4 regions of the Nocardioides sp. Z24_21 genome follow, and region 3 is predicted to be linked to each of the others. Evidence: predicted binding sites of a transcription regulator. Region 3 holds the regulator's gene; each other region holds the start of a gene.

Region 1 (5,648 bases), 880 kb from region 3:
GTCGAGCGCGCCCGGGCAGTCGGGGCCGACCTCCCGATCATCCCCGGCATCATGCCGATCCTCGGCCTCCGGTCGATGGAGCGGATGGTCGAGCTGTCTCGCCGTCAGCTCCCCGCCGAGGTCACCGCGCGGCTCACGCCCCACGCCGACGACCCGGCGCGGCTGCGCGCGGAGGGCATCGCGATCGCGACCGAGCTCTGCGAGACGCTGCTCGACGCGGGGGCGCCGGGACTGCACTTCTACACCCTCAACCGGTCCAGGGCGACGCGCGAGATCTTCGCCAACCTGCAGATCACCGTCTGAGCTCGGCCCGACCCACCATCTCGGCGACCAGGGCGGCGCTGAGGCCCGCGAACGGCAGGCCCGACCCCGTCGTGGCGTGCGCGCCCGCGGTGAGCACGCCCTCGATCGGCGTGCGGGGACCGAGTCGCGTGCGGGCGGAGCGGGGGCCCTGCCAGAGCACGCCGTGCGGGGACCCGCCCCACGCCTCGACGAGGTCGCGGGGCGTGCGGTCGATCCGGGCGACGACCTGGCGGCGCACGTCGAGGCCGCGGCGGGCCAGCGCGGTGAGCAGGTCCTCGCCGAGGCGCCCGCGCGCCAGCACCGTCCACGCAGCGGCACCGTCGGGCGCCCGGCCGCCCGTGCGCACCACGAGCAGCGGGTCGCCGTGCAGCACCACCTCGTGCGTCAGGTCGGGCAGGTCGCCCTCGAGGGCCACGTGGCACACCGCCGGCGGGCAGGCCGCTCTCGTGCGGCGGACGTGGCTCGCGAGCGCGGGCAGGCGACGCGGGTCGACGGCGACGACGACGACGTCGGCGTCGAGCTCGTCGCCGTCAGCGGTCCGCACCGCGACCACGTGGTCGGCGCGCACCACCAGGTCTGCGGCGGGGGCGCCGGTGAGCACCGTGACCCGCCGCAGGGCGAGCCGGTCGGCCATCGCCGTGCCCAGGGCGGCGAGCCCGCCCGGCACGGTCCAGGCGCCGAAGCGCTGCTCGAGGTAGACGTCGACGCCGGCGATCACCGGCGCGTCGCGCGGGTCGTGCCCGTCCATGACGACCCGGTGCCCGGCGACCAGCCGCAGCCGCTCGTCGCCGAGCGTGCGGCGCAGCCGCCGGTGCAGCGACTCCCGCCGCTCCAGCAGCCTGAGCAGCTCGCTCGGGGCGACGTCGGCGTCGAAGGGGCGTTCGTACCACTCCTTGCGCAGCAGCTCCCACGGCTCGCCGTAGGACGCGACGTGATCGACCCACTGCTGTCCCAGGCCGGCGCCGAGCTCGTCGAACGCTGCGAGCTGGGCCGCGCGCGACCCGCCCGGCAGGACCAGCGACGAGCCGTCCGCGAAACGGTGCTCGCGCACCACGTCGAGCGGCTGGAGGTCGACCTCGCGCTCGAGCGGACGACCGGACTTGCGGAACAGGTCGCGCACGACGGCGGGCAGCAGGGTGCTGGTCGGTCCCGCGTCCCAGGCGAAGTCGTCGTGCTCCACCGTCGTGAGCGCGCCGCCGAGCCGCTCGGACCTCTCGAGCAGAGTGACCTCGTGGCCGAGCTTGGCCAGCCGGGCCGCGGCGGCCATGCCGCCGAACCCGCCGCCGACCACCACCACGCGTGCCACGGGGGGAACCCTAGGCGACCCGGTGGACGGGCTCCCTCGCGCGCCACCGGCGCCAGCCACGGCGGACCAGTCGCCCGACGAGCAGCAGCATCACCAGGCCGAGGAGCAGCAGGACGCCGGCGATCGCGGCGGCCGCCTGCGGGTGCTCGAGGGAGAACCAGACCACGCCCAGCACCGCGGCGTCCTCGGTGATGCTGGCCAGCACGTTGGTGGCGGGCTCGGGGGAGGAGTTGAGCGCCAGCCGCCCGCCCGCCTTGGCGAGGTGGCTGAGCAGGGCCGTGCCCCCGCCGACCACGCCGAGCACGGCCTGGTCGAGGGAGGAGGCGTCCCCGGCGAGCAGCACGCCGATGACCGCCCCCGCGGTGGGGCGCACGGCCGTGGAGATCGCGTCCCACGTCGAGTCGATGTAGGGGATCTTGTCGGCGACGAACTCCATCGCGTACATGAAGCCCGCCGCGGCCAGCACGTCCCACCGGCCCAGCGCGTCGGGGATGTCGGCGAAGGAGCCGAGCCGGTCGGCGACGCCCAGCACCAGGACCACGAGGTAGGCGTTGATGCCGCTCGCCCACCCGCTCGAGAACGTCAGTGCCAAGGCGTCCATCAGGCCGGCACCTCAGGCGACCTCGACCTCGACGGCGCCCGTCATCGCCACCAGTTCGTCGAAGGACGTGGAGAACACCGCGGCCGGGTGGCCGGCCGCCGCCCACACGACGTCGTGGCGTCGCAGCCACGGGTCGATCCACGTGCGGATCGGGGCCGGGTGGCCGAGCGGGGAGACGCCGCCGATCACCTGGCCGGTGTGGAGCCGGACGAAGTCGGGGTCGGCCCGCCGGAGGCGCGCGACACCGATGCGCTCGGCCACCGCGGCGGTGTCGACCCGGTGTGCGCCCGAGGTGAGGACGAGGACCGGCTCGCCGTCGGCGTCGAAGAGCAGGCTGTTGGCGATCGCGCCGACCTCGCAGCCGAGTGCCGCCGCGGCGAGAGCCGCGGTGTGGGCGCTGTCGGGCAGGATGACCACGTCACCGGTGCCGCCGCGCCGGTGGAGGTCATCTCGGAACGAGGTGATCGATGCGTGCTCCGTCGACATGGCGCGAGCCTAGCGACCCGACGACGAGCCCCAGGGGAGATCCGATGGCGCGCGACCTGCCGCGATCCGTGGTCAACAGCCTGCGCGTGCTCGTGCTGATCGTCGCCACGGCGGGCCTGATCACGCTCCTGATCCGGCTGATGCGCGACGACGTGATCCTCGGATGGGCCGAGGGCAACCCGTCGGCGCAGGGGCTCCTGGCCCAGGGTGGCATCGAGCTGCTCCGCGAGAGCCCGATCGTGCCGGGCTTCGTCGCCCTGTCGATCGTCGCGTTCGTCGGCTTCGCCGCCCTCGTCCTCGTGCTCGGGTCCCTCTTCGTCGGCGGCCACGGCTGGACCCGGCCCGTGCTCACGGGCACCGCGGGCATCGGCGTCCTGGTCGGGGTGGTCTGTCTCGACGCCCGCCTCCCGGCGGTGTTCGTCGTGCTCTCGGCGCTGGTGATCGTCGAGGGCCTGGTGCTGTCGTTCTTCCTGTGGCGCCGCGAGACGACCGCCTTCCTGCGCGGCGACTGAGCGGGGCGGCCCGCCCCGGCCCGCCCCGGCCCATCCCTCGCCCGGCCCATCCCTCGCCCGGCCTTGACGGGCTGTCGGTGGCAGGTAGTACCGTGGCGGTGTTCGAACATCTGTTCGATGCGACCCGGGTGGGCGTGACCTCGACCCCACCTCCACCCGGGTCGGCCCCGGGGTCGACCGAGGTGCGGAGGAGGCACGATGAGTCAGGACCACGACCCTGTCGAGGTGCGGAGCGGGGTGACGGACGACTCCCGCGGCTCGCCGGTCGCCCGGACCGAGGAGCGGGCATGAGTGCCGCCGCTGCGAGCGCCCGCCGCCACCCACTGGCGCAGCCGGGCCCGCACCTGCTGCCGGCCACCGCCCACTCCTACCTCCAGCGCTCCGCCACGTCGCTGCGCGACGCGATCACGGCTCGCGACGTGCCCACGCGCTACGCCTGCGCCCACGTCGCGGCCCTCTGCGCGGCGGCCGCACTGCTTGCCGCCCGCGCCCGGCCCGCGCCGCGGGGGCGCCGGCAGAAGAACGCCTGGGTGCTGCTGGCCGAGGTCGCCCCCGAGCTCTCCGAGTGGGCGACCTTCTTCGCCGCGGGTGCGGCCAAGCGGGCCGCCGCCGAGGCGGGCTCGACCCGTGCCGTGAGCGAGCGGGAGGCCGACGACCTGGTGCGCGACGCCGACCGCTTCCTGGCCGTGGTCGAGCAGACGCTCGGCCTGGTCCCGCACGCGAGCGTCGCCTGAGGCGGGGAGAGAGGTGACCTCCGACTCGCGCGTCCTCCCGTCCGGACGATCCGGGCGCGCCCGCGTGCGCCCGCGGGGCTCGGTCGACGAGCCACTAGGGTGGCGCCCATGGCCCAGCCGTCCGCCAGCCCGTCCGCCAGTGAGCGCCGCCAGTCCGTCCGCAGCGGCGTGGCCTGGGAGGGCGTACGCCGGCTCCTGGAGCACCGTGGTGACGCGGAGGGTCGGCCCGCCCGCATCGTCGACGTCGGCGGCGGCACCGGCGGCTTCGCCGTGCCCCTGGCCGAGCTCGGCCACGCCGTCCGGGTCATCGACCCCAGCCCCGACGCGCTGGCCGCGCTCGACCGACGCGCCCGCGAGCGTGGTGTGGCCGACCGCGTCACCGGGCAGCAGGGCGACCTGTCCGACCTGCCGCACCTCGTCGACGAGGCCGACCTCGCCGACCTCGTCCTGTGCCACGGCGTGCTGGAGATGGTCGACGACGCCGCCGCGTCGGTGGCCTCGATCGCCGGGGTGCTGCGCCCCGGCGGGCACCTCAGCCTCCTGGTGGCGCAGCGTCACGCCGCCGTGGTGGCGCGCGCCATGGCCGGGCACTTCCAGGCCGCCCGTGAGCTGCTCGACGACGGCGGGTCGTCGGCGGGACAGCCCGGACGCGGTGGGCACCGCTTCACCCACGACGAGGTCGTCGAGCTGCTCGCCACCGCGGGCCTGCGTCCCGAGAGCGTGCACGCCGTCCGCGTCTTCGCCGACCTCGTCCCGGGCAACCTCCTCGATCTCGAGCCGGGCGCGACCGCGGCGCTGCTCGAGCTCGAGCAGGCCGTGGCCACCCGCCCCGAATACCTCCCCCTCGCTGCCCAGCTCCACGTCATCGCCCGGCGCTGACAGTCGCCCCCGCGGGGGCCGGCGGTGACCGAGACGCCGCTCCTCCACGTCGACATGGACGCGTTCTTCGCCTCCGTGGCGCTGCGGGAGCGTCCCGACCTGGTCGACCAGCCGGTGGTGGTGGGCGGCAGCGGGCGCGGCGTCGTGCTGGCCGCCAACTACGTCGCGCGCGGCTACGGCATCCGCTCGGCGCTGCCGATGGCGCGGGTGCGTCGGCTGTGCCCGCACGTCGTGGTGCTCGCGCCCGACTACGCCGCCTTCGCCGGCGTCTCCGCCTCGGTGATGGAGACCTTCCGCGACGTCACTCCCGTGGTGGAGGCGATGTCGCTCGACGAGGCCTTCCTCGACGTGCGCGGTGCGACCCGACGCCTGGGCGAGCCCCGTGAGATCGCGGAGCGGCTCAGGGCCACCATCCACGACGAGCAGGGCATCACCTGCTCGGTGGGGGTCGCGGCATCGGTGTCGGTGGCCAAGGTCGCGAGCCGGCGCGCCAAGCCCGACGGCGTGGTGGTGGTGCCGCCCGCCGAGGTCGCGTCGTTCCTGCACCCGCTCGACGTCGGGGAGCTCTTCGGCGTCGGCGAGAAGACCCGGACGGTGCTGCGCCGCGCCGGCCTCCTCACCGTGGGCGACGTCGCGCACACGCCGCTCGCCACCCTCCAGCAGACCCTGGGCCGCCACCTCGGTCGCCACCTCCACCAGCTCGCGTGGGGCACCGACCGCAGCGAGCTCTCCGCGACACCCGGCCCCCACGAGCCCGAGAGGTCGATGGGTGCGGACGAGACCTTCGCCCGCGACACCGACGACCGCGAGGTCGTCGTCCGCGAGCT
Region 2 (5,648 bases), on a different contig from region 3:
GTGATGCGGATGCCCTGGGGGTCGACCAGGCCGATGGTGTGGCGCAGCACGCCGCCCTTGCCGCTGGTGTCCATGCCCTGGAGCACCAGCAGGATGCGCCGCTGGGAGCCGGCGGTGCGCTCGGCCCACAGCCGCTCCTGGAGGTCGGCCAGCTCGACCTGCATGTCGGCGAGCGCGGACCTGCCGTCGGTCTTGGTGCCGTCGAAGCCGGGCGTGGCGTCGGTCGCGATCGTCGTGAGGTCGACGGGTCCGCCCGGCAGGCGGAGCGCGTCGGCGATGGCGGGTCTCATGGGGTCATCATGGCCCACCGGCGCCCGTACGACGGCGTACGCGTCAGTGCGCCATCGCGTCGGGATCCACGACCGGCGGCAGCACCGACCAGGGGAAGTCGATCCAGCGCTCGGTGACCCGCCACGAGTAGTCGGGTCGGATGACCGACTGGGGCTTCTCGTAGATGACGACCGTGCGCACCTCGGCGACGTGTCCCTCGCAGAACGCGTGGACGAGCTCCAGCGTGCGCCCGGTGTCGGCGACGTCGTCGGCCACCAGCACCTTCAGGCCCGACAGGTCGACGGCCGCCGGGGTCGGGGGGAGCATGATCGGGACGTCGAGGCGCTGGTCGACGCCGGTGTAGAACTCCACGTTGACCACGGAGATGTTCTTCACCGCCAGCGCGTATCCGAGCCCCATGCCGAGGGCGAGTCCGCCCCGGGCGATCGCGAGGATCATGTCGGGATGGAACCCCGAGTCGGCCACCTCCTGGGCCAGCTCGCGCGTCGCCGTGCCGAACAGGTCGTAGGTCAGGACCTCGCGCTCGCTCACGGCACCATCCCACCAGAGGCGGTCGCCCGTGGGAGAGGCGGGCCCGCAGCCCGGCCCCGGGTCAGAAGTCGGGGTGGGGCTCGTCGACCTCGGCTGCCCCGGCCAGCGCCTCGCGGACGACGGAGAACGCGAGGCCGGCGGGGTAGCCCTTGCGAGCGAGGAGGCCGGCCAGGCGGCGGGTGGCGACCTGGGGGTCGAGCCCTGCCATCGAGCGCAGCTTCTTGTCGACGAGCGCCCGGGCGGCGATGCGCTGGTCGTCCTCGTCGATCTGCTCGAGCGCGGCCTTGGCGTCGTCGTCGCCGACGCCCTTGCGCCGCAGCTCCTGGGCCAGGGCGCGTGGGGCGAGGCCGCGACTGCGGTGCCGGCTCTCCACCCACTGCCGGGCGTAGGCGGCGTCGTCGATCAGCCCGACCTCGGTGAAGCGGTCGAGCAGGCCGGCGGCGAGGTCGTCGGGCACGCCCCGCTTGGCCAGCTTGTCGGCCAGCTCCTGGCGCGAGCGCGCCTGCCCGGTGAGGGTGTCGAGGAGGATCCTGCGGGCCACCGCCTCGGGGTCGGCCTCGACCTCCGCGGCGGCAGCCTCCTCGCGGGCGAGCCTGGCCGCCTCGCGCTCCTCCCAGGTGCGGGTGCGTCCGCGACCACCCGAGCGACGGCCACCTCGACCCCCACCTCGATCGCTGCCGCGCCCAGCGCGATCGCCTCGGGCAGGGCGATCGGTGCCGGGCTCCGGGGTCTCGGCGCCGGTCCCGGTGGGCGTGGGTGGGACCTTCCCCACCCACGCCTCCACGCCGAGGCCGACGTCGCCGACCCACGACGGGGCCGGCCGGGTCTCCGGCCCGACCGCACCCGACGAGGGTCCGGATGCGGAGCCGGGCGCCCGGTCAGAAGTCATTGACCCCGATGGGCTCGTCGCTCAGGTCGTCGGCGGGCTTGTCGACGGCGGGAGAGACGCCCAGCTTCTCGAGGATGAGCTTCTCGATCTCGTTGGCGAGGTCGGGGTTGTCCTTGAGGAAGTTGCGCGAGTTCTCCTTGCCCTGGCCGAGCTGGTCGCCCTCGTAGGTGTACCAGGCGCCGGCCTTGCGGATGATGCCCGCCTCGACGCCAACGTCGATGAGACCGCCCTCGCGGCTGATGCCCTTGCCGTACATGATGTCGAACTCGGCCTGCTTGAACGGCGGGGCCACCTTGTTCTTGACGACCTTGACGCGGGTGCGGTTGCCGACCATGTCGGTGCCGTCCTTGAGCGTCTCGATGCGACGCACGTCGAGGCGCACCGAGGAGTAGAACTTCAGCGCGCGACCACCGGTCGTGGTCTCCGGCGAGCCGAACATCACGCCGATCTTCTCGCGCAGCTGGTTGATGAAGATGGCCGTGGTGCCGGAGTTGTTGAGGGCACCGGTCATCTTGCGCAGCGCCTGGCTCATCAGGCGGGCCTGGAGGCCGACGTGGCTGTCGCCCATCTCACCCTCGATCTCGGCGCGGGGCACGAGCGCGGCCACGGAGTCGATGACGATCAGCGACAGCGCGCCGGAGCGGACCAGCATGTCGGCGATCTCGAGGGCCTGCTCACCCGAGTCGGGCTGCGAGACCAGGAGCGCGTCGGTGTCGACGCCGAGCGCCTTCGCGTAGTCGGGGTCGAGCGCGTGCTCGGCGTCGATGAAGGCGACGATGCCGCCGGCCGCCTGCGCGCTGGCCACCGCGTGGAGGGCGACCGTCGTCTTTCCGGAGGACTCCGGACCGTAGATCTCCACGACGCGCCCGCGCGGCAGGCCGCCCAGGCCGAGTGCGACGTCGAGGGCGATCGACCCCGTGGGGATCACCTCGAGCGGGGCACGCGTCTCGTCGCCCAGTCGCATGACCGAGCCCTTGCCGAACTGCTTCTCCACCTGAGCGAGCGCGGCATCCAGGGCCTTCTCGCGGTCTGCACCAGCCATTGCAGTGTCCCGTCTTGTCGTCGTGTCGTGAGAGGTACGTCTGCGACGCTAGGGCGAGCCACCGACAGTCCCTGATCAGGACGGTCGAACGCTGTGGACAACCTCGCCCCTCGTCATACCTGTGGAAGCACAGTAGCCCGAACAGGTGTTCGATGTCGGCTCCGGGTGCGGCGTGTCGCGCCCGGTTCGTGAGTGGGCGGGGCGGGGTCGGGAGCAGGTCAGGCGTGGCGGTGGGTGAGGGTGCCCGCGACCAGCACCGCGCCCGCCAGCAGCGCGGCGAACATCGCGAGCACCGGATAGCCGAGCGAGCCGACGATGACGCCGGCGAGCGCGCCTCCCCCGGCGGCGGTGAGCGACATCGCCATGTCGGAGGTGCCCTGCACGTCGGTGCGCGCCTCGATGGGCGTGCGGTCGGCGATCACCGTCGACGCCGCGACGGTCGCGCACGACCAGCCGACGCCGAGCAGGAACAGCCCCGCGAAGATCTGCCACGACGTGCCCTGCGGCGACAGGCCGCACAGCGCGAGCGAGACCAGCAGCACGACTCCCCCGGCGACCAGGACCGCGGCGCGGCCGTAGCGGTCGGCGGCCCAGCCTACGAGCGGCGAGAAGGCGAACATGCCGAGCACGTGCACCGAGATCACGAAGCCGATGACCTCGAGGTGCGCACCGCCGTGCTCCATGTGGAGCGGCGTCATGATCATCACGGTGACCATGGCGGCGTGGGCGCAGGCCATCGCCACCACCGCGGCGCCGACCGCCGGCACGTCGCGTACGACGACGACGAACCGACGCCACGACCGCCCGCGCGGCTCGCGGTCGTCGGGCGCGGCGCCGGCCTCCTGCTGCGCGAGCAGCAACGGGTCGGGGCGCAGCCGCCACCAGACCCACCCCGCCGCGAGCACGAGGACGACGGCACCGATGGCGAAGCCGCCGGTCAGCTCGGGCACGCCGATCGACCGGGCGACGCTCGCGCCCACGCCGGTGAGGTTGGGCCCGGCGACGGCGCCGATCGTGGTGGCCCACACCACGACCGACAGCGCTCGGGCGCGGTGCTCCTCAGTGGCGAGGTCGGTGGCGGCGTAGCGCGAGCCGTTGTTGACCGCCGTCGTGGCGCCGAGCAGCACCGCGCCGAGCAGCAGCACCGCCATCGAGTCGACGACGCCGGCGACGACCGCCAGCACCGCGCCCGCCGCGCCCGCGAGGTAGCCGAGGACGAGCCCGACGCGTCGTCCGCGGCGTCGCATCACCCGCGCCAGGGAGTAGGCCGCCGCAGCCGTGCCGAGGACCTGGAAGGTCTGCGCGAGGCCGGCCATCGTCTCGCTGCCGGAGATGTCACGAGCCAGCAGGGAGGCCGTCGCCACGCCGATGGTCACGCCGACGGCGCCGACGGCCTGCGAGACGACGAGGGTGCGCACCGTGCGCCGCTGCACGTCGGCCACGGAGAGGCCAGCCTCCAGCCGGGTGGTCACCGCTCGCTGTCCGGGAGCTCGAGGTGGCGGCGCACCGCGGACCAGACCTGCTTGGGAGGGATGCCGGCGTCGAGCGCCTCGCGCGTCGTGCGCCCGTCGAGTTCGCGCACGACTGTGAGCTCGGCCCAGGTGCGCGAGTAGTCACGCCCGAGGACCTGGTCGAGCCGCGCCCAGAGCTCCGTGTGCCTCATGGGGACACCCCATCACGGACCGCCGACACCTCGAGCCACGACTCCGACCGCTTGCCCGAGATCTCGCCGCGCACCTCGACCTCGGCCCAGCCGGCACCGAGGACGACGGCGCGCAGGGCGTCGGCGCGCCAGTAGGTGAAGTGGCGCCGGTGGCGGATCGACCCGTGCGTCGACCACCCCTCACCGTCACCCTCCTTGAGGGAGATCCGCAGCAGCCCGCCGGGCCGGGTGACCTCGGCGAGGCGCCCGAGCACTGTCGGCAGGTCCGCCCGGGCGACGTGGAGCAGCGAGGCGTTGGACCACACGGCGTCGTAGGGGCCCTCCGGCGAGGTGAGGTCGTCGACGAGGGGGTCGAGGAGGTCCGCCTGCCATCCTCGCTGGCGCAGGAGGTCGACGAAGCCCTGCGAGACGTCCGTACGCCGCACCCGCAGGCCGAGCTCCTCGATCAGCCGGGCGTCGCGACCCCCGCCGGACCCGATCTCCAGCACCCGGGCGCCCGGGCCCAGCCGGTCGACGAAGTCCTCGATGTCGGCACGGACCGAGGCCGGCACGACCGGCGACGCGTCGGCGTACGCCGCGGCGTCGAGGTCGTAGGCCCGGACCGTCTCGTTCACCCGAGCCCGGCCCCCACGTCGTGCAGGTGGTGCACGACGTCGTGCAGGTGGTAGGTGCCGAGGGAGGCGACGGTGAAGCGGTCGCCGTTGGAGCGCAGCCCGGGGCGGTCCGCGGCCGCGCCCGTCACACCGGCGTAGAGGTCGGCCACGTCTCCCGCCGCGCGCACCAGCTCGGCGGACACGACGGCCGGCTCCTGACCGGCGTAGTCGCTCTCGACGGCGGTGGTGTCCTGGTCCCAGTTGGCGAAGGTCGGCTCGTCCTCGGTCAGCATCAGCCGCAGCCGCTCGGCGAACAGCACGTGCACGTCGCGGACGTGGCAGCCGTACTCGAGGACCGACCACACGTCGGCGGCGGGCCGCCGGCGCGCGTCGCCGCGGGCGAGCGCCCGGGCCCACTCCGCGGCGCTCGCGCGCACCAGGTCGGGGAGGTCGGCCAGCCCCTGCGCTGCCGGGTCGAACCCGCACTCCGGGCACGACCGCTCCAGGACCCAGGTCCAGTCCTTGGTGTCGGGCGTGATGCTCATGCGTGCCATCCAACCAGCCGCCGGACGGGGGACAATGGCCGGAATGGACATCCGTCGCGCACTTCCCGCCGACCTTCCCGCCGTCGCGGCGATC
Region 3 (5,648 bases):
ATGACGTAGTCATAGGACTGCTCGAGGTGGCTCATGGAGCCATCGTGCCCGCCGGACCCTGAGGTGCACCGGTCCGCGTCAGGACGCGTGCCGGTGGTAGACCTTGTTGGCGATCCGCCAGACGCCGTCGACCCGCACCAGGACGAACATGTCGGTGAAGACGGACTCCCCGTGGCGCAGCGTCATGGTCGCCGTGGCGACGGTCCCTTCGACGCACACCTGGTCGACGGTCCTGCTCCGGTCCGCCTCGTCGGGCGCCGGCGTGCCGTCGAACAACGCGCAGTAGTCGTCCATCGACCAGGAGGTGAAGGTGCCCTCACGCAGCCCTTCGACGTGCGCGGTGGGCAGGAACGCGGTGCGGAACCACGACGGGTCCCCCGTAGCGTGCCCGCGGGCATAGGCGTGCAGCGGCGCCCGCACGTCGTCGATGCCGGTCACGACGTGGCCGTCCGGGTGGAGGCGGAGAGCGCCACGGCCGACACGTCGTCGGCTCCGGTCAACCGACCCGTCGTGACGAGGCGGGAGAGCCGGTCGAGCGGGGCCGAGGGTCCTCCCGCAGCTGCGAGGAGCCCGAGGTCCTTGACGAGCGCGTCGACGGTGAAGTGCGCGGTCTGGTCGGGGCGCTCGAGGCGAGGGCGGAGCGATCCCACGGTGTCGCCGAGCCGCCCGAGGGCCAGCACGTCGAGCGCCGCGGTGAGCGGGAGCCCGAGCGCCGCTGCGCCGGCCAGGCAGTCGCGCACGGAGAGCAGCGCGGCGGCCAGCGACGCGTTGGCGACCAGCTTGGCGGCCGCGGCCTCGCGCGGGGTGGCGAACCGGCTCACGCCGCCCAGCACCGGTGTCAGTGCCGTGACCGCTTCCTCGAGTCGGCTGCCGGTCCGCCCGCCAGGAGGCGCAGGGTGCGGGCCCGGACCGCCGGCACGGAGCCGACGACGGGCGCGTGGACGTATCGGCCGCCCGCCGAGGACACGATCGACGCCAGCGCGTCGGCCTCGTCGACTCCGACCGTGCTCGTGACGACGACCAGTCGCCCGGCGAGGTGCTCGGCGACCTGGGCGAGCACCGCGCGACAGGCAGGCCCGTCGTAGACGGCGAGCATGACCGGCCCCGGGCGCGCCAACGCCTCCGGGGCCGTGCCGGCCGTCCCGCCGCCGCCTCTGCTCCACGACGCGACCCGTGCGCCCGCGGAGGCAAGGGTCTCTGCCATCGCCCGGCCCATCCGCCCGAGCCCCAGCACCACCACGTGTTCGTTCATGCCTACGACCATGGAACCGGCAGCGGCCTGCGACAAGCGGAGGTGTCGCATCGCTCCATGCGGTCTGCGCATACTTCTCTGCATGGCGTTGACGGCGTGGCGGACCTTCGTGGCGGTGTGCGAGGCCGGCTCCTCCGCGGCCGACGAGCTCGGCTACACCCAGTCGGCGATCTCGCGCCAGGTGGCGAGCCTGGAGCACGACCTCGGCGAGGCCCTGCTCGAGCGCCTGCCGCGCGGGGTCCGGCCGACGGCCGCAGGGCAAGCGCTGCTGCCGCACGCGCGCCTGCTGGTGGGTGAGGCGGCCCGGGCGAGGGACGCCGTACGTCGCGCCCGCGCTGGCGACGCGGTGCCGCTCACCCTCGGCGCCGTGCCCTCCGCCTCCGTGGACCTCGTGCCCCGCACGCTGCGGTCGCTCCCGGCCGAGGGTCCGCGGGTGGCGCTGCGCTCGGACGGCTCGGCCCGGCTGCACGAGCGGGTGCGCACGGGCGACGTGGACGTCGCGGTGGTCACCGACTATCCACCCGGCCTGCCCACGGACCCCGAGGTGCGACGTACGAGACTGCTCGAGGACGAGATGTGCGTCGTCCTGGCCGCGGGGCACGCCCTGGCCGCCGGCCGCCGGCGCGTGCGGCTCACGTCGTTCGCCGACGAGATCTGGGCCGAGGACCACCCCGGCTCGGGCAGCCTGCTCGAGCGGGCCGCGGGCCGGGTCGGGTTCGAGCCCAGGGTCGAGCTGGTGGCGGGCGACCTGCTCGGCAAGGTGGCACTCGTCGCGGCCGGGCTCGCCGTCGCCCTCGTGCCGGCGATGCTGGTGCCGGGCCTGCCGGCGGGCGTCGCCGTACGCCGTCTGGTCGCGCCACCGACCCGCACCGTCTACGCGCTGAGCCGCGAGCGTCGTCCGCGGACCGGCGTGCAGGAGCTGACGGCGGCGCTGGTCGCCGCCGCGTCCGGCTCCGCGCGGTAGGTCAGAGGCTGCGCAGGACCGCCGTCACCACGCCGAGGATCGTCGCGTCGTCGCCGGGGATCGGGTCGTAGGCGTCGTTGTGGGGGAGCAGCCACACGTGGCCGTCCTTGCGCTGGAACGTCTTGACGGTCGCCTCGCCGTCGATCAGCGCGGCGACGATCTGGCCGTTGGTGGCCGTCTGCTCCTGGCGGATCACGACGTAGTCGCCGTTGCAGATCGCCGCGTCGACCATCGAGTCGCCGGAGACCTCGAGGAGGAAGAGGGTGCCGTCGCCGACGAGCTGCTTGGGCAGCGGGAAGACGTCGGTGACCTGCTCCTCGGCGAGGATCGGGCCACCGGCGGCGATGCGGCCGACGACCGGGATGTTGATCGCCGTCGGCATCGCGTCGCCGATGCCGGTCTCGTCGATCGAGGTCTCCTCGCCGCTCGACATGCTGCGACGGGCGGCCATCACCTCGGGGAGGAACACCTCGAGGGCGCGGGGACGGTTGGGGTCGCGCTTGAGGAAGCCCTTGCCCTCGAGCACGCGCAGCTGGTGGGCGACGCTCGAGGACGACGTGAGGCCGACGGCCCGGCCGATCTCGCGCATCGACGGCGGGTAGCCCTTGGTCTCGATGGAGTCCTTGATCGTGGCGAGCACCCGCTGCTGGCGCGGGGTCAGGCCGGTGGCGTCCGGGGGTCCGTCGGGCATCTCGATGACGTTCTTGTCGTCCTGCTTGGCCATGCGTCCTCCAGTGCGGTTGCCCCCTCCGTCCACGGCTGGTCAGGGAGGAGCTGGTGCGCCCACCGTAGACCGCCCGGCAGGTCAGGATCAAACACCTGTTCGAAGCCGCGTGTCGCTAGGGTCCCGCCATGACGACACGCTCCTCGACACCCTCCTCGACCGGGACCCCCACCGTGAGCGTCGTGACGGGTGGTGCGCGTGGGATCGGTCGCGGCATCGCCGAGCTGATGATCGCCCGCGGCCACCGGGTCCTGATCGGCGACCTCGACGGCGCCGCGGCGACCGCCACCGCGGACGAGATCGGCGCGGTCGCCGGCCTGGCCCAGGACGTACGCGACCCTGCGTCGCACCGGCTCGTGGCGGAGGAGGCGGCTCGCCACGGCGAGCTGACCGCGTGGTTCAACAACGCCGGCGTCGGCGACGACGGCACGCTCGCCGAGCTGGCGGAGGAGCAGGTGCGCCGCTTGGTCGAGGTCAACCTGCTCGGCACGATGTGGGGCACCCGCGCGGCGCTCGCGGCGTTCGGCCCAGCGGGTGGCGACGTCGTCAACGTGGCCTCGCTCGCCGGCCTCGGCCCGGTGCCGGGATACAGCGTGTACGCGGCCACGAAGGCCGCGGTCGTCTCGCTGTCGACGTCGGTCAACGCCGAGTCGCCGCGCGGGGTGCGGGTCCACGCCCTGTGCCCCGACGGGGTCGACACCGCGATGCTCGCCGCGCAGGACCCCGACGGCCTGGGGTCGCAGCTGGTCTACTCGGGAGGCCCGATCCTGGCCGTGGCGGACGTCGCGGCGGCCGCGGTCGAGCTCGTCGGGTCGAGCCGGGTGGTGCGTGCCGTGCCGGGGTGGCGCGGGGGAGTCGTGCGCGGCTCGGCGCTGGCTCCCGGGCTGATGCAGCACGCGGCCGGGCTCTTCGCCGCGCAGGGCCGGCGCGCCATGAAGCGCCGCTGACGTCTCCACCTGGGAAGCCCCGAACATTTGTTCGACGAGGTGCTTGCGTCGTTCGAACACGTGCTCTACCGTCGTACACATGTTCGATCGAACGTCTGATCGACCACCGGTGGCCGAGGCCACTGTCGGTGGGCCCGACTAGACATTCGCTCGACAGAGACGACCGGCTGATTCTTCCCCAGGAGGCCACCATGAGCACCCTCAGCCTTTCCCCCGCTTTCGCCCCGGCTGCTGCCCAGTGCCGCTCCACCGTGCGGCTGACCCGCCGTGGCCGGCTCGTGGTCTTCCTGACCTCGCTGTTCCTCGCCCTCGCCGTGGCGTTCGTCCTCGCCGGCGGCGCGGTCGGCACCGGCGAGGCCGGCCAGCCCGCCCCGACCCAGATCGTCCAGGTGGCGCCCGGCGACACCCTGTGGGGGATCGCCAGCGACATCGCCACCGACGGCGACGTCCGCGCGGTGATGACCGAGATCGAGCGGCTCAACGCCCTCGAGTCCGCCGGCCTCGCGGCCGGCCAGAAGCTCCGCGTCCCGGTCGTCTCCGACTGACGCGCGAGGCCTCCATCAGCCGCTTCGACCCCGGCTGGTGGACCAGGGGAAGGCGAGGGGCGGGCCCACGGGCCCGCCCCTCGGCGCATTTCCATCCCGGCCCCGCTGGGGCGTCGTCCACAGGTTTCGTCGCCGGGGTGGTTGCGGGGGCGCGGGAATGGGTAGTTTCAGCGTGCTGATGTCGTTCTCGGGAGGCACTTCATGCACCTGCCCCGCGCACTCGCCCTCACCCTCGCCGTCCCGCTCCTTGTGGCCGGGTGCTCCGACGAACCCGCCCCCGAGCCCAAGATCCCCGATCCCACCAGCTCCTCGCCGACCCCGACACCCACGGAGACCGAGACGGTCGCCGTCGAGAGTCCGGAGGACTTCATTCGGAGGTGGCAAGCGGCGGCGCTGGCGGCTCAGAACACCGGGGACACCAGCGCCTATCGAGCATTCGGGCCACAGTGCAAGCCCTGCTCCGACTTCGCGGATCAAGTGGATCAGATCTATTCCGAAGGTGGCCTAGTTGAGCTGGCAAGTCTCCGAGTAGCCAGCGTTCAGTCGGCCGGAGGCGCGAACCAGTACAGGCTCATCCGCGTCCTTGGCCCAACCAGAGTCTTGAACGCCCAGGGCGAAGAGGAGCAGTCCTTCGCCGGTGGACGGGAAGTCCTGAACGTCTTCCTGGGGCGGGTCGGGCGCGACTGGCGCATTAAGAACTTCCTGAGGACGACGGCATGAGGGTCGCGATGGCCCTAGGCATTTTCGCCGCGGCCGCGCTCTATGCACTTCCGGCGTCCGCAGCGGATGGACCTTGCGCCGTGGCTGGCGGTCTGGACTCCGTCAACGCCGAATGCCAGTGGACATACGCTGAGTACTCCTCGAGTTCAAGCTCGGCTGACGAACACACGTGGGTGGTGGCGATCCAGTGCGGCAACGGCGGCATCTGTTCGGAGCAAGTGGAGTGTGTTGAGGGCGGAGCGGCCGGGTTCGTCCACGACGTCTACATGGACGGCACGGACGTGGGAGACGTGTGCGTCCCGGAGGACGCGGTCCAGGAGGTCGACCTGGCCAAGCTCATCCTCCGCGAGTTCAGACGCATCCAGTGGCCGGGGTCGCAGCTCGTCGTGCAGCCGCGCGGCGGCCGGACGCTGGTCAACTTCCAGACCAACTTCTACACCCCCGACCACCGTCAGATCGACCAGTCCGTGACGATCGCTGGCCAGTCGGTCGTGAT
Region 4 (5,648 bases), on a different contig from region 3:
CGCCAGCGTGGCCTGGACGCGCCGCCGAGCCGGATCGCCGTGGTCGCGATGGGTCGCTACGGCGGGTTCGAGCTGTCGTACGGCAGCGACGCCGACGTGATGTTCGTGCACGAGGCCGCCCACGGTGCGGACACCCAGGCCTCGGCGTCGTTCGCGACCGCGGTCGTCTCGGAGGTACGTCGCCTGCTCTCGCTGCCGGCCAGCGACCCGCCGCTGGAGATCGACGCCGACCTGCGCCCGGAGGGCAAGAACGGCCCGATGGTGCGCACCGTGGAGTCCTACGCCGCCTACTACGCGAAGTGGTCGGACGTGTGGGAGTTCCAGGCCCTGCTGCGAGCCGACGCGGTGGTCGGCGACCCCGACCTGCGCGCCCGCTTCACCGAGCTCATCGACCCGCTGCGCTTCCCCCTCGACGGCATCGCGGAGTCCGCCGTGCTCGAGGTGCGTCGGATCAAGGCACGCGTCGACGACGAGCGCCTGCCGCGCGGCGCGGACCGGCACACCCACCTCAAGCTCGGTCGCGGCGGGCTGGCCGACGTCGAGTGGACCGTGCAGCTGCTGCAGATGCGGCACGCGGGGCGGGTCGAGGGGCTGCGCACGACGCAGACGCTGCCCGCCCTGGAGGCGGCGGCCGGGGCGGGGCTGGTCGCCGAGGCCGACGCGGCGACGCTGGCGGAGGCCTGGCGGCTGGTGAGCCGGGTGCGCAACGCCGTCACGCTCGTGCGCGGCAGACCGGCCGACCAGCTGCCCAGCGACGCCCGCGAGCGCGCCGCGGTCGCGCGGGTGCTGGGCTACCCGCAGGGCGCGTCGGACGAGATGGTCAACGACTACCTGCGCACCACCCGCCGCGCCCACGCCGTGGTCGAGCGGGTCTTCTGGGAATGAAGCGATATGCTTCATCGATGGACAAATGAAGCAATTACCTTCATTATCGAGGAGTGCCCAGGACTGCCGTCGCGACGCTGATCGGCGACCTCGTGGGGTCTCGAGCCTCCCACGACCGCGCCGACCTCCACCAGCGCCTCGAGTCGGCGCTGGGCGAGGTCAACGACCTGATGCACCCGCTCCGGCCGCTGTGGGTCACCGTCGGGGACGAGTACCAGGGTGCCTTCGCGACGGTCGCGGAGGCCGTGCGGGCCACGCTGCTGGTCCGGACGCGGCTGCTCCCGGACCACGACGTGCGCCACGGCATCGGCTGGGGGGCGACGACCGTCCTCGACGCGGACACCGGCATCGAGGACGGACCCGGGTGGTGGGCGGCCCGGGTGGCGATCGAGGCCGCCGCCAGCGCGGAGCACAGCCCGGCCCAGCGGTGGCTGCGCACGGCGTACGTCGTGGCCGACGGCGCCGCCGGGGGAGCGGACCCCGCCCTGGTCAACGCCGGGCTGGTGCTGCGTGACGAGCGGGTCAGCGGCCTGTCGGCGCGCTCGGTGTCGGTGCTGCGTGGTCTGCTGTCCCACGAGACCCAGCGCGACGTCGCCGACGCCCTGGGGATCAGCGCGTCCGCGGTGTCGCAGCGGGTGCGCGCCGACGGGCTCGCGGCGATCGTCGCGGCCCACGACCTGCTCGCGCCCGCCAGTGGGGGCGACGACCCGGAGGAAGGAGACCGATGAGCTGGCTCGGGATCCTGCTGATCGGGTTCGCGGTCACCGACCTGATCCACGCCGTGCGCCGCACGCGCTACCTGCCCGAGTGCGTCGGGGCGCTGGTGGCGCTGTGCACCGGCCTGCTGGCCGGGCTGACGTCGGGGCGGGACGTGGCGGCGCTCCTGGGCATCGCGGTCGTGGTGCTGCTGTGGGGCCTGACGGTCACGTGGGGCTTCGGCCACCCGGGACCGAAGGCGGCCCGGCTGCCGCTCGGCGTGTTCCTGGTGGCGCTGGTGGGCGCGATCGCCTGCTCCGGGCTGGCGCCGGAGGCCTCCGGCCCGCTGGCCCGGTGGCTCGACTCCCTCGCCGTGGGCGATCTCGACGGCGTCGGTCCCGACCGGTTCCTGCTGCTTCTCGGCGCGTTCGCGATCCAGCTCTCCACCGGCAACGTGCTGGTCCGGCTGGTGCTCAAGGCGACCGGCACCATCAACCCGCGGGCCGACGGCGCGATGCCGCCCACCCGGCTCAAGGGCGGGCGCCTGCTGGGTCCGCTCGAGCGCGTCTTCATCCTCGCCCTCGCCCTCGGCGGGCAGGTGACGGCGGCCAGCGTGGTCGTCGCCGCCAAGGGGCTGCTGCGCTTCCCCGAGCTCTCGTCGCGGCGCGACCAGGACCGGATCCACCAGCTCACCGAGTACTTCCTGCTGGGGTCGTTCGTGTCGTGGCTGGTGGCCCTGGGCTCCTACGTCCTGCTGGCCTGAGCGCCGGGGCCGTCGGTGCGCTCGGCGCGCCGCGAGGCGACGCCGGCGTCGGTGCAGAAGCCACCTCCGTGGCGCTTGAGGCAGAGCAGCCCGACCAGCAGCCCCTGGCGGTCGACCACGGCGACGCGCCGCTCGCCCACGGCGCGCATCGCCCGGCGTACCTGCTCCGCGGGCAGGTCGGCGCCGATGGTGCGCCCCTCGAGCACGGCATGCGCGAGAGCGGGCTGCTCCCCGGACCCGGCGGCGGCGAGGTCCCGGCGCACGAGCGTGCCGAGCAGCTGCTCGCCGACCCGGCCCGTGCCGGTGAGCAGCACCATGTGGACGTGGGGGCTGGCGAGGACCTCCTGTACGTCGGCCACGGTCGCCTCCCCGTCCAGGACGATCGGGGACCGCAGCATCACCTCTGCCACCCGTGCCGTCACCCTGTGACGATAGGCGCACCCCGCGCGAGTGTCTGCCTCGGGCGGCGAGCGGGGACCTCAGGTCGGGGCGGGCCGCCCCGCGGGCGGTACGAGCAGCAGCCGCTCCCTGCGGAGGGGGAGACGCCCGGGCGGGTGCGGCGCTGCGGCGTCCGTCCCCGCGACGGTGGGCTCCGCGCCGCTCGTCCGCGATCGAACACGCTTGCGAATATGCGCAAGAGCGCGTAGTCTGATCGGACGCACCATAGGTCCATGGCTCCAGGGCGTCGCCCGGGCCATGGCTGAGTGGAGCGAGTTGCGAGGGTGACGTAATAGTCCGGGGACCCGGGCCTCCAGGAGCGACGACCATCGATCGATCGCGCGCGTGCGCGATCGGCTCGTCGTCGACGTGGAGGAGGTCCGTGGTGGTGCACCCGATCATCGCCGCCGCCTGCGACGTCCGCGCGCGCCTCAAGTCGGTGTCCGGGGCCAACCCGACGTTCATGACCACCGCCGAGAAGGCGAGCGCGTTGCGTGAGCTGGGTCGGGCCGAGGGACAGCTGGCCGAGCTGCGGTTGCGGATCCTCGCCGAGGCCGGCGACCTCGCTGCCGACACCGCGGCCCGGGACGCCGCCGGCTGGCTGGCGCAGCAGACCCGCACGTCGTTCGCGGACGCGCGGTCCGACCTGCGCCTGGCCGAGTCGTTGGACCGCCACCGGCCGGTCCTCGCGGCCGCCATGCGGGAGGGCGCCGCGAGCCTGGCGCAGGCGCGGGTGATCGATCGTGCGCTCACCGCGCTGCCCGGTGCCGTCGCCGCCGAGACCGTGTCGCTGGCCGAGGCGCACCTCGTCGACCGGGCGGGGGAGTTCGGTCCCAAGGAGCTCGGTCGCATCGGGCGCCGCATCCTCGACGTCGTCGCGCCCGAGGTCGCCGAGCGAGCCGAAGCCGCTCGGCTCGCCGACCTCGAGGCCCACGCCCGCGAGCACACCCGGCTGACGATGCGTCGGCTCGGCGACGGCACGACCCGCATCTCCGGCCGGCTCCCCGACGCCGCGGCGACACGGTGGGTGACCTACCTGGAGGCCTTGACCAACCCGCGACTGGCTGGTCCCGCCGGGGGCGACGTCGCCGAGCGGCTTCCCCACCCGCGCCGGATGGGCGAGGCGTGGATCCAGCTCCTCGAGACCCTCGACGCCGGTCGGCTGCCGGTCCACGGCGGCGACGCGACCACCGTGGTCGTCACCATCTCGTTGGAGTCGCTCAGGGCCGAGCTCGCCACGGCGGACCTGCTCGGCTCGGGACTGGTGCCGGGCGACGAGCTCACGGGGGACCGGATCACCGCCGCCGAGGCGCGCCGCCTGGCGTGCAGCGCCAGGATCCTTCCGGTGGTCCTCGGCGGCGAGGGCCCGCCGATCGACCTCGGCCGTGTCCGGCGCCTCTTCACCCCCGCGCAGCGCAAGGCGCTCCTGGTCCGCGACCGCACCTGCCGTGCCGAGGGCTGCGAGATCCCCGCCACCTGGTGCGAGGCCCACCACCTCGAGCCCTGGCACCACGGCGGACCCACCGACCTCGCCAACGGCCTCCTGCTCTGCACCCACCACCATCACCGCGTCCACGACGCCGGACACCGGGTCGACCGGCTCCCCAACGGCGACCTCCGCTTCCATCGACGCAGATAGGAGGCACGGGCGGGACAGTTTCGGTCGGTCATCGGGCGAGCAGGAGCCGGTGACACCCGGTCAACGAGGGAGGACGATGTCTCGATGGGCCGACTCGCGATCCCCGCGGCCGCGTCCTGAGGGGCCGGTGCGGTGGTGGTGCGAGAGTGGCGGTGATCGACGACGTCCGCGCGCTCGGGTCGGAGCTCGAACGTTCCTACGAGGTCTACGTACGAGGGCGCCTGAAGTTCCGGGTCAAGCAGATCGTCTACGTCGCGTTCTCCCTCGACGAGCGCGTGATGGGGTTCGGGTTCCCCAAGGAGGAGCGCGCCGCACTCGTGGAGAGCGAGCCGCACAGGTTCCACCTGCCCCCGCAGGCCGACCTGCGCTTCCACTGGGTCCACGCCGACCTTGCGACGCTGGACCCTGCCGAGGCCCGCGAGCTCGTCGTCGACGCCTGGCGCCTGGTCGTGCCGCAGAAGGTCTCGCGCGCCTACGACCTCGCCCACCCCCACGGCCCGGGCTGACGTCCGCAGCCGAGCGGGAGACCTCACGGGGTTCGTCCCTCACGGCGACGCAGCACCGGATCTGCTGCAGGCCCGGGTTCGTTCCCCGGCTCCGGCAGATGGAGAGGTCGACGCTACGACCGCATCGCACTGCCTCGCCTTGGTACAGGCCTCAACTGACGCAGAACTCGTTGCCCTCGGGGTCGCGCATGACGACGCAGTAGAACGACTCACCGGGGCCGAGGCCTTGCGTCCTTCGCTCCACAGCTGCTCCGAGGCCGACCAGCTCGACCACACGTGCCTCGACCAGCTCGACTCGCCGCTCCATGGACATCGTGTCGTCACGACCCGTTGGATAGAGGTCGAGGTGGAGTCGGTTCTTGCCCGTCGTCGGCTCGGGGACCTTCTGGAACCAGATGGGCGGGCGGAGACCTGCCGGGTCGAAGATCCGGTCGTCGAAGGCGTCGTCGTCACCGAGGCGCGATCGGTAGTGCCGGTCCCAGGTGGTGGCCGAGCCGGGAGGCGGGGACGGCTGGTAGCCCAGCGCGGCTGCCCAGAACCGCGCGAGCCGCCGCGGGTCGTTCGCGTCGAAGGCCAGCTGCCAGAAGGTCACGCGACCCAAGGTAGGGGGCGATCCGGGGGGTGTGTCGACGCCCACCCCCAGCCACCCGGAAGACCCACGCCGAAGCCGCTCCTTGACACAGAGGGGTGCCAGATCCGGGTGCATCACGGATGACGACTC

The links. The regulator LexA, encoded in region 3, represses DNA repair genes until DNA is damaged. The targets are predictions, from matches to a motif close to TCGAACANNTGTTCGA.
Region 1: a site for LexA is predicted at 3,311-3,326, ahead of AC3X7Z_RS00380 (SAV_6107 family HEPN domain-containing protein). Genes of this name have one in related genera too.
Region 2: a site for LexA is predicted at 2,891-2,906, ahead of recA (recombinase RecA). Genes of this name have one in related genera too.
Region 4: a site for LexA is predicted at 2,956-2,971, ahead of AC3X7Z_RS13295 (HNH endonuclease signature motif containing protein). Genes of this name have one in related genera too.

Annotation. Positions count from the first base shown of each region.
Region 1 covers NZ_JBYTTH010000001.1:78,954-84,601, reverse strand. The annotation lists gene metF (methylenetetrahydrofolate reductase [NAD(P)H]) at 1-303, shown strand, start outside; gene AC3X7Z_RS00400 (phytoene desaturase family protein) at 293-1,609, opposite strand; gene AC3X7Z_RS00395 (DUF4126 domain-containing protein) at 1,620-2,210, opposite strand; gene AC3X7Z_RS00390 (YbaK/EbsC family protein) at 2,223-2,696, opposite strand; gene AC3X7Z_RS00385 (hypothetical protein) at 2,741-3,208, shown strand; gene AC3X7Z_RS00380 (SAV_6107 family HEPN domain-containing protein) at 3,496-3,942, shown strand; gene AC3X7Z_RS00375 (methyltransferase domain-containing protein) at 4,051-4,821, shown strand; gene dinB (DNA polymerase IV) at 4,846-5,648, shown strand, end outside.
Region 2 covers NZ_JBYTTH010000003.1:198,354-204,001, forward strand. The annotation lists gene AC3X7Z_RS12540 (PPK2 family polyphosphate kinase) at 1-290, opposite strand, end outside; gene AC3X7Z_RS12545 (phosphoribosyltransferase) at 334-822, opposite strand; gene AC3X7Z_RS12550 (regulatory protein RecX) at 884-1,711, opposite strand; gene recA (recombinase RecA) at 1,701-2,753, opposite strand; gene AC3X7Z_RS12560 (MFS transporter) at 2,972-4,195, opposite strand; gene AC3X7Z_RS12565 (DUF3046 domain-containing protein) at 4,222-4,416, opposite strand; gene AC3X7Z_RS12570 (class I SAM-dependent methyltransferase) at 4,413-5,030, opposite strand; gene AC3X7Z_RS12575 (DinB family protein) at 5,027-5,554, opposite strand; gene AC3X7Z_RS12580 (GNAT family N-acetyltransferase) at 5,598-5,648, shown strand, end outside.
Region 3 covers NZ_JBYTTH010000001.1:954,597-960,244, reverse strand. The annotation lists gene AC3X7Z_RS04695 (NAD(P)/FAD-dependent oxidoreductase) at 1-35, opposite strand, end outside; gene AC3X7Z_RS04690 (nuclear transport factor 2 family protein) at 79-438, opposite strand; gene AC3X7Z_RS04685 (hypothetical protein) at 435-821, opposite strand; gene AC3X7Z_RS04680 (NAD(P)-binding domain-containing protein) at 839-1,252, opposite strand; gene AC3X7Z_RS04675 (LysR family transcriptional regulator) at 1,335-2,216, shown strand; gene lexA (transcriptional repressor LexA) at 2,218-2,940, opposite strand; gene AC3X7Z_RS04665 (SDR family oxidoreductase) at 3,069-3,887, shown strand; gene AC3X7Z_RS04660 (LysM peptidoglycan-binding domain-containing protein) at 4,079-4,432, shown strand; gene AC3X7Z_RS04655 (hypothetical protein) at 4,634-5,152, shown strand; gene AC3X7Z_RS04650 (hypothetical protein) at 5,419-5,648, shown strand, end outside.
Region 4 covers NZ_JBYTTH010000003.1:369,370-375,017, reverse strand. The annotation lists gene AC3X7Z_RS13315 (bifunctional [glutamine synthetase] adenylyltransferase/[glutamine synthetase]-adenylyl-L-tyrosine phosphorylase) at 1-885, shown strand, start outside; gene AC3X7Z_RS13310 (SatD family protein) at 939-1,613, shown strand; gene AC3X7Z_RS13305 (hypothetical protein) at 1,610-2,344, shown strand; gene AC3X7Z_RS13300 (CBS domain-containing protein) at 2,326-2,766, opposite strand; gene AC3X7Z_RS13295 (HNH endonuclease signature motif containing protein) at 3,168-4,421, shown strand; gene AC3X7Z_RS13290 (MmcQ/YjbR family DNA-binding protein) at 4,574-4,927, shown strand; gene AC3X7Z_RS13285 (VOC family protein) at 5,079-5,519, opposite strand.